3 regions of the Streptomyces sp. NPDC031426 genome follow, and region 3 is predicted to be linked to each of the others. Evidence: riboswitches for the same ligand, from Rfam matches in the RefSeq annotation. Region 3 holds a riboswitch; each other region holds the start of a gene.
The links. Region 3 has a riboswitch for cyclic di-AMP ahead of ACZ5NH_RS30660 (transglycosylase family protein). Riboswitches for the same ligand answer to the same signal wherever they lie in the genome.
Positions count from the first base shown of each region.

Region 1: linked by a shared signal. The riboswitch ahead of ACZ5NH_RS24715 (C40 family peptidase) and the one ahead of ACZ5NH_RS30660 (transglycosylase family protein) in region 3 are both predicted to bind cyclic di-AMP.
Region 2: linked by a shared signal. The riboswitch ahead of ACZ5NH_RS28590 (M23 family metallopeptidase) and the one ahead of ACZ5NH_RS30660 (transglycosylase family protein) in region 3 are both predicted to bind cyclic di-AMP.

Region 1 is NZ_JBVIJE010000011.1:277,847-280,767, reverse strand. It holds gene pcrA (DNA helicase PcrA) at 1-841, opposite strand, end outside; cyclic di-AMP (ydaO/yuaA leader) riboswitch at 1,147-1,252, shown strand; gene ACZ5NH_RS24715 (C40 family peptidase) at 1,282-2,472, shown strand; partial or broken gene ACZ5NH_RS24710 (SLAC1 family transporter) at 2,714-2,921, shown strand, end outside.
Region 2 is NZ_JBVIJE010000015.1:124,143-127,063, reverse strand. It holds gene ACZ5NH_RS28600 (HPr family phosphocarrier protein) at 112-393, shown strand; gene ACZ5NH_RS28595 (GntR family transcriptional regulator) at 541-1,227, opposite strand; gene ACZ5NH_RS28590 (M23 family metallopeptidase) at 1,427-2,173, opposite strand; cyclic di-AMP (ydaO/yuaA leader) riboswitch at 2,186-2,347, opposite strand; gene ACZ5NH_RS28585 (M16 family metallopeptidase) at 2,559-2,921, opposite strand, start outside.
Region 3 is NZ_JBVIJE010000018.1:20,538-23,458, forward strand. It holds gene eno (phosphopyruvate hydratase) at 1-512, opposite strand, end outside; gene ACZ5NH_RS30660 (transglycosylase family protein) at 862-1,542, opposite strand; cyclic di-AMP (ydaO/yuaA leader) riboswitch at 1,547-1,719, opposite strand; gene ACZ5NH_RS30665 (transglycosylase family protein) at 1,902-2,921, opposite strand, start outside.

The DNA of each region.
Region 1 (2,921 bases), on a different contig from region 3:
CATGCCGGAAGCGGCGGCGGTAGTGCCCGGCGACGTCCGGGAAGGCACGCAGCAGGTTGACCGTCGTCATGATCAGGTCGTCGAAGTCGAGCGCGTTGGCCTCGCGCAGGCGCGACTGGTAGAGCGCGTAGGCCTGGGCGAGGGTCTTCTCGAAGCCGTCGGTGGCCTGGGCGGCGAAGTCCTCCTCGTCGATCAGCTCGTTCTTCAGGTTGCTGATCTTCGCGCTGAACGATTTGGGCGGGAAGCGCTTGGGGTCGAGGTCCAGGTCGCGGCAGACCAGGGCCATCAGGCGCTTGCTGTCGGCGGCGTCGTAGATGGAGAAGCTGGAGGTGAAACCGAGCTTCTTGCTCTCCCGGCGCAGGATGCGCACGCACGCGCTGTGGAAGGTCATCACCCACATCGCGTTCGCGCGCGGGCCGACGAGGTGCTCGACGCGCTCCTTCATCTCGCCCGCGGCCTTGTTGGTGAAGGTGATCGCGAGGATCTGGCCCGGGTGCACATGCCGCTCGGCGAGCAGGTGGGCGATGCGGTGGGTGAGCACACGGGTCTTGCCGGAGCCGGCGCCGGCGACGATGAGCAGCGGGGAGCCGGCGTGCACGACCGCGGCGCGCTGGTTGTCGTTCAGCCCCTCCAGCAGCGCCGCCGCGTCGAGGGCGGGACGCGGGGCGCCGTCGCGGTAGTACGCGTCCCGGTCCGGCGGCACGTCGAACTTCCCGCCGAACAGATCGTCCGGAAGCGGCTCCGGAGCGTGATCGTCCTCGGGCGGCGGCGGGGGCTCCTCCTCGCGCCCGCGAGGGGCCTGGAGGTCCGCCAGGAAGCTGTCGTCAAAGAGGCTGCTCATCGCTCTACGAGTCTAGGGCTCCCCACCGACAACCGGTCGCCGTCCCCGGAACACGGCCGCCCCGGAAAGCAGTTGATCTTCGCCGTCGAACGGCCCGCGCCCTGCTCACAGAGGGGCACCGTCCGATGACTCAGAAGCGAAACCTGGCTCAGGTCACGAAAATGTATCGGACATATCACGCACCAACCTTCACAGGAGTCACACGAGTTGGCTAGCGTGCGTTCGGGCCGCACGACCCCTACCGGCGAACCTCGCCGGGCCGCGCGGCCCCCGCCGAGTCCGGCGTGCCCCGCAGGGCGCCCGGAGCCGGGGACCCACCGACCTTTGGGGTGAATCGGCCGGCTCCCACCTGGGACGCCGCCGTAGGGCAACCCTTCCGAACCACCGCCCGAACCCGACAGCTAACCCGGTAGGCGGCCCACTGGAAGGAGTCGCCTCTCTTGGCGTCGCACCGCAAGCCGCGCCCCGGCGGGACCATCGGAACCGGCCTTCGCGCTCCCGCCCTCGCCACCGCCGCCCTCACCTCCATGGCCGTGCTCTCGCAGACCGCGGAGGCCGCCCCGGGTACCGATCGCGCCAAGCCGACCCTGGAGGAGGTCGAGAAGAAGGTCGACGATCTCTACCGCCAGGCGGAGTCGGCGACCCAGAAGTACAACGCGGCCAAGGAGCGGACCGGCAAACAGCGCGGCCGCGTCGACGCCCTGCGCGAGGACGTCGCCCGGCGCACGGCACGCCTCAACAAGGCCCGTGAGGAGCTGGGCTCCTTCGCCGCGGCCCAGTACCGCACCGGCGCCGCCGCTCCGGACACGGCCACCTTCCTGCTGGCGAACGACCCGCAGGACTACTTCGACCAGACCCAGCTGATGAATCGGCTGACCTCGCGGGAGAAGAGCGCGGTCGACGACTTCATCGGCGAGCAGGCCGCGACGATGAAGAAGCGGCGGGAGGCCGCGGAGAGCCTGCAGACGCTGAGCGACTCGCAGCACGACCTGCAGACCGCCAAGGCAACCGTGCAGAAGAAACTGGCCTCGGCGCGGGAACTGCTGTCGCAGCTGACGGCCCAGGAGAAGGCGCGGCTGGCCGCCATCGAGCGGCAGAAGGAGCAGGAGGCGGCGCGCAAGGCGGCCGAGCTGGCGAAGCAGCAGGCGGCTCAGCAGCAGGCCGACTCGTCCTCGTCGTCGTCCACCGCCACGGGGTCCGGCTCCGGATCGGGTTCGACGGGCTCCGGCTCGACGGGGTCCACCACCACGTCCAGCACGTCCAGCTCGTACGACACGAAGGCAGAGAAGGCGATCGCCTTCGCCCGCGCGCAGATCGGCAAGCCGTATGTGTGGGGCGCCACCGGGCCGGACTCCTACGACTGCTCGGGCCTCACCCAGGCCGCCTGGAAGGCCGCCGGCGTCAGCCTCCCGCGCACCACGTACGACCAGGTCAACGCGGGCACCACGGTCTCGCTCGCCGACGCGCGGCCGGGCGACCTGATCTTCTTCTACGACGACATCAGCCACGTCGGCGTCTACATAGGCAACGGCATGATGATCCACGCCCCGAAGCCGGGCGCGTACGTCCGCGAGGAGTCGATCTACTACGGCGGCGAGTCGATCATCCACAGCGTGGTCCGCCCGGGCTGACTGACCACCCACCCCGGGCACGGGCGCGCCCCGCTCCACGCGCGCGTGCCGCCGAATTGCCGGACCACGCGCGCAGGTGCCGGCGGCTTGGGGGCCTCGCCTTGAGGCCTCCGGGCGCGCGTCGGCTCATCACGTGCCGATGCGCGCGTACGGGCGTTTTCCGCGTCCCCGCGCGCGTGCGGCCGTTCCTGCGTCGATGCGCGGGATGTGCCGGCCTTCCTGCGTCCACGGGGACTCGGGCATGTACCTGTGGAACGCCGACGACCGCGGCGTGCTGCGCACCGCGACGGTCGCGCTGCTCGTGCTGGATCTGGTCTGCTACGTCGTCCTGCTGGCCGCCGAGGCGGCCCGGCTACCACGTGCTGCGCTGGGCGACGGTGTTCCCGATGGGGATGATGGCGGTGGCGGCGCTGTCTGCCGCGACCGTCTTCGGCGTCCCGTGGCTCACC
Region 2 (2,921 bases), on a different contig from region 3:
CGAGGCCGCGGTTCCGACGCCACGCCGGGCGGACGAAGGTCCGCTCCGGGGCATGCTTCGCGATATGGGAAACTGGTCTAGACAACCCTGAAGACTGAAGGGCAGCAACACATGGCTGAGCGCCGCGTCAACGTCGGCTGGGCCGAGGGCCTCCACGCCCGCCCCGCCTCCATCTTCGTCCGAGCCGCCACGGCCGCAGGCGTCCCGGTGACGATCGCCAAGGCTGACGGCAACCCCGTCAACGCGGCCTCCATGCTGGCTGTCCTGGGCCTGGGCGCCCAGGGCGGCGAGGAGATCGTGCTGGCCTCCGACGCCGAGGGTGCGGACGTCGCCCTCGACCGTCTGGCCAAGCTGGTCGCCGAGGGCCTCGAGGAACTGCCCGAGACGGTCTGAACAGCAGCACGCTGACACACCGGAGCCGCGTCGCCCTTTTCGGGCGGCGCGGCTCTGCGTTTCCGGGCTCTTTGCGCGCACACCGGAATTGAGGCAGCGGGAAATACTGCGCAGCCGAATACCTCTTCTTTGTATACGGCGCCCGTGTTAATGCCGCAGGCCCGACATGTTTACGGCATGTTGCGAAGTCCTCACACGCTCGCCGGCCCCGGAAAAGCGCAGCCGGTGCACGGCCGTCGCGCGCTCGGTGTGCAGCGCCGTGAGCGCCCGCGCACGCTCCCCGTCGCCGCGCGCCACCGCGTCGACGATGGCGCCGTGCTCCGTCCAGTAGTCCACCGGGCTCGACGGCGCCTCCACCGCGTACATCCAGGCGATCTTGTGCCGAAGCTGGCTGAGCATCGCGGTCAGCGAGGGGCTGCCCGAGGCCTGGGCGAGCGTCTCGTGGAACCAGCCGCCCAGCGACCGCAGATCGTCGCTGCTGCCCCTGCGGGCCCGCTCCTGGCCCAGCCTGACCAGGCCGCGCAGCACCTTCAGATGGGCCTCGGTGCGCCGCTGGGCGGCCCTGGCGGCCCCGAGCGGCTCCAGCAGCAGGCGCATCTCCAGCAGGTCGGCGGCCTCCTGCTCGGTCGGCTCGGCCACGCACGCGCCCGCGTGCCGGCGGGTCACCACGAAGCCCTCGGCCTCCAGGGTGCGCAGGGCCTCGCGGACGGGGACGCGCGAGACGCCGTAGCGGCGGGCCAGGACTTCCTCGGTCAGCCGGCCGCCGCGCTCGTAGACCCCCGCGACGATGTCGTCCCGGATGGCCGTGCACACCGAGTGCGCCGGAATACGCATGACCGACCTCCGCTTTAATCCCCGTGAAACGTCGACGATGGACGCCTGTTCCGTGACTCTATTCCAATGAGCCGGAATTTCCGACGGCGGGCCGGAATCCATGGATATTTTTTGGTCAGCGGATCGGGTGGCGCCCGTGAAAAGACGACGAAAGCCCCGGCTCGGTGAGCCGGGGCTTCGCATGCCAGGCGATGAGGCGTCAGACGTTCACGCCGTGCTTGCGGAGGTAGGCGACGGGGTCGACGTCCGAGCCGTAGTCGGGGGTCGTACGGGCCTCGAAGTGCAGGTGCGGGCCCGTGGTGTTGCCGGTCGCGCCGGACAGGGCGATCTGCTGGCCCGGCGTGACCTGCTGGCCCACCGAGACGCCGATCGACGACAGGTGGCCGTACTGGGTGTACATGCCGTCGGCCATCCTGATCACGATCTGGTTGCCGTACGCGCCGCCCCAGCCGGTGGAGACGACGGTGCCGGAGCCGACCGCGTGCACCGGGGTGCCGCTCGCCGCGTGGAAGTCGATGCCGGTGTGCGTGCCGGAGGACCACAGCGAGCTGCTCGCCTTGTAGCCGGTGGAGACGTAGGAGTTCGCGATCGGGGCGACGAAGGTGCTCATCAGGCGCTTGCGCTCGGCCTCCCGGGCGGCGCGGGCCCTGGCCTCGCGCTCCTCCTTCGCCCTCTTCGCCGCGGCCTCCTCGGCCGCCTTGTGCTCGGCGGCCCGCTGCTGCGCGGCGGCCTGCGCGTCGATGTGCTCGGCCACGTCGTCGCTCAGGGTGAGGACCGGCGTGAGGCCGGTCTGCTCCACGGTGTTCTCGGCGGCGAGCGCCGGGGAGGCGGCCAGGGTGCCGATGACACCGGTGGTGGTGAGGGCCGCGATGCCTGCCGCCTGAGCGGTGGTGCGCTTGACCCGGCCGGGCTTGCGGTGCTTCCCGGTGGCGCACATGAACGCCATGGAGTGGCTGGTCCTTTCCTTCCCTCTCGCCTACCGGGTTAGCTGACGGGTTCGGAGCAGGAAGGTCTCCTACGGGTCCCCTCGCGAAGCGCGGGCGCCCGATTCACCCCAGGGACTGCGTGGGTCCCCGGCTCCCCTGGCTCGCGCCGTACGGGGACTCGGCGATGGCTGTCCGGTGCCGCGGGTGCGGCGCACTGCTACCGACGAACAGCCCGGGTGACGCTACGTAAGCCTGCTTTCGAACCCCAAACGGATCCAGGCTTTTGTAGCGCATCCCACAGGGCAGACAGGCAACCTCCGCCTCAAATCGGGCATCCCGGTAAGGGAGTGAGAACGGCAGGGGCCCTGACGGTCCAAAGACCGTCAGGGCCCCACGCGCGTGCGGTTACTCGGCCGCCACGACCGTCACTTCACCGATGCCGAGTGCCTCCACCGGTGCCTTGATCTGGGAGGCGTCACCGACGAGGACGGTCACCAGACGGTCCACCGGGAAGGCGTTCACCACGGCCGCCGTGGCCTCCACCGTGCCCGTCGCGGCCAGCTGCTGATAGAGCGTCGCCTGGAAGTCGTCGGGCAGGTACTGCTCGACCTGGTCGGCCAGCGTGCTCGCGACGGCCGCCGCGGTCTCGTACTTCAGCGGCGCCACCCCGACGAGGTTCTGCACGGCCACGTCCCGCTCGGCGTCGGTCAGACCGTCCGCCGCGAGGGTGCGCAGCACCTTCCACAGGTCCTCCAGCGCCGGGCCGGT
Region 3 (2,921 bases):
GGGGCGATCATGAACTCCTGGATGTCCACGTTGGAGTCCGCGTGCGAGCCGCCGTTGAGGATGTTCATCATCGGCACCGGCAGCAGGTGCGCGTTGGGGCCGCCCAGGTAGCGGAAGAGGGGGAGGTCGGACGCCTCGGAGGCGGCGTGGGCGACGGCGAGGGAGACGCCGAGGATGGCGTTGGCGCCGAGGGAGCCCTTGTTGTCGGTGGCGTCCAGGTCGAACATGGCCTGGTCGATCAGGCGCTGCTCGGTGGCGTCGTAGCCGACCAGCTCCGGGCCGATCTGCTCGATCACGGCGAGGACGGCCTTCTCGACGCCCTTGCCCTGGTAGCGGTTGGGGTCGCCGTCGCGGAGCTCGATGGCCTCGAAGGCGCCGGTGGAGGCGCCGGACGGGACGGCGGCACGACCCGTGCTGCCGTCGTCGAGGCCGACCTCGACCTCGACCGTGGGGTTGCCTCGGGAGTCCAGGATTTCCCGGGCTACGACGACGTCGATGGACGGCACGAGCATCTCCTTCTGGGATGTGACGCTGGAAGTGCGGGGGCGTTCTGCCTTACGGCTGTGCCTTGCGACTAGAGCCTAACCGTCCCCGGGGCGCCGGCCACCGACCGACCGTCCCGTGGACAGGAGGGACACGCAGACGGTACCCATTGTTCACCCACGGAACAAAGGGGCCTGCCGATGAGGCCCGGCCGAAGAGTGGGGAAACAGCGCGCGGAAACGAAAGACCCCGCCCCGGCGCGTACGGGGGAACACGCGCCGGGGCGGGGAGCCCGTGGGGACGGGGGTGGCCCTCACGGGGCCTTCAGTGTGCGGGCCGGGGATGTGAGGGCACTGCGGGTCCGTTCGGAGCCAGGTGTCACTTCAGGTGCAGCTGCTGGCCCGGGTAGATGAGGTTCGCGTCCTGGACGATGCCCTTGTTCAGCTGGAAGAGCTTCTGCCAGCCGCCCTTCACACCGTGCTTCTCGGCGATGGCGCTGAGGGTGTCACCCTTGACGACCTTGTACTCGCCGTCGCCCTTCTTGACCTTCTTGCCGGTCGGCGTGGTGACGGTCTTGCTCGCCTTCGGCGCCGTCCGCGTGGTGGAGCGGGTGGCGGCCTGCTGGTCGGTGGAGCGGGTGGCGGTGCTGCGGGACTTGGTGGCCGTCGGGGCGGAACCGTTGTAGGCGGCGCTGGTCAGGCCCGTGCCGCAGACCGGCCAGGCGCCCTTGCCCTGGCCCGCGAGGACCTTCTCGGCGATGGCGATCTGCTGCGCCTTGGTGGCGAGGTCGGCACGCGCGGCGTAGGCGGTGCCGCCGTACGCGGCCCAGGTGGAGTTGGTGAACTGCAGGCCGCCGTAGAAGCCGTTGCCGGTGTTGATGGACCAGTTGCCGCCCGACTCGCACCGGGCGACGGCGTCCCACTGGGAGGCGGTGGCGGCGGAGGCGTTGCCGGCCGCCATCAGCGGGGCGGCGACAGCGGCGCCGGTGACACCGGCGAGCGTGATGGCGCGGACGGTCTTGGACGGACGACGGTGCTTGCCCTTGCCGGAGAACAGCATGGATCGATCCCCTCACCGACGCCTGCGAGGTGAGCTGTCGGGTTCGGGCCGGTTGAGTTGCCCGGCCGCGCACTCGCTCATGCGAGGCGCGGCTTCACCCCAAGCCGGTCCAGCGTCAACCGCTGGGCCCGGCGCTTACCTTGGGTCCCCCGCTCCTGCCTACGGCGCTTGACGCGACGACTGTTCCCGGGCAGTCGCTGGCAGGATTCGGCGTTGCGACGGCCGGGGCTCGTGGTGACGAGCGGTCCTGACCGTAGACATGCGATCGTCGGATTTTCAAAGACGATCAGGGCTTCTGAGACTCATCCCACACTTTCGCCAAAAGGGACATCAGCCGCGAAACGGGGCGTCAACTGCCCCTACTCGCCGCCCTTTTCGCCCCCGACTTTCAGGGTCTGACCGGCGGTGATGTGATTCGGGTCGGCGCCGATGGCCATCTTGTTGGCGTCGTAGAGCGCCCGCCACCCGCCGTCGACGCCAAGGGAGTCGGCGATGGAGGCGAGGGAGTCGCCCTCGCGGACGGTGTAGGTGCCCGCTTCAGGACTGGCGTGACGGCCGGAAGATGTGGCGTTCTGACCGTTTGTCACGCTTTCGTCCGCACTCCCGCCACGGTGACGTCCGCCACTGCTGAGCGCGCCGGTGTCGACCAGGCTCCAGGAACCGGCGCTCTGCTGGTATTTGTCCGGGTTGTCGGCGCTCGGGGTGGCTGTGGGAGAGCTGTCGCCTCCCTGTGAACTTCCGCCGTCGGGCGAGCCGGACTTGTCAGTCTTGTCGGACTTGGGGGTGCTGGTCCCGATGGAGCCGCCGATGCCGTCCGGGGTCCCGGCGGTGTGCCCGCTCGGGGTCGGCGTGGCGCCCTCGCCCGTGGGGGAGCCGGTCGAGTCCGAGCCGGAGGAGTTCGAGGCGGAGTCGGAGGCAGAGCCGGAACCGGAGTCCGAGGAGGACGAATCCGGCAGACCGGACGAGTCGGAGCCGCCGGCCGAGCCGGACGCGTCACCCGAAGCGCCGCTGTCGCCGGAGCCGCCGACACCGGGGTCGACGTCGACCGAACCGGAGTGGGAGGTCAGCCCGGCGGTCAGCGCGCACATGGCCCACGGCTTGGTGCCCTGGTCGGCGAGGATCTTCTCGGCGACGGCTATCTGCTGGGAGCGGCTGGCCTGGTCGGCGCTCTCGGCGTACCGCGTGCCGCCGTACTTGTTCCAGTCGTCCTGCGAGATCTGCAGACCGCCGTAGTAGCCGTTGCCGGTGTCCGCGCTCCAGGATCCGCCGCTCTCGCACTCGGCGACCTTGTCCCAGGTGGTGCCGTCGGCCGCGTTGGCGCTGGCGGCGCCGAGCAGGGGGATGGCGATGGCGGAGCCGGTCACGCCGGCCGCGACGAG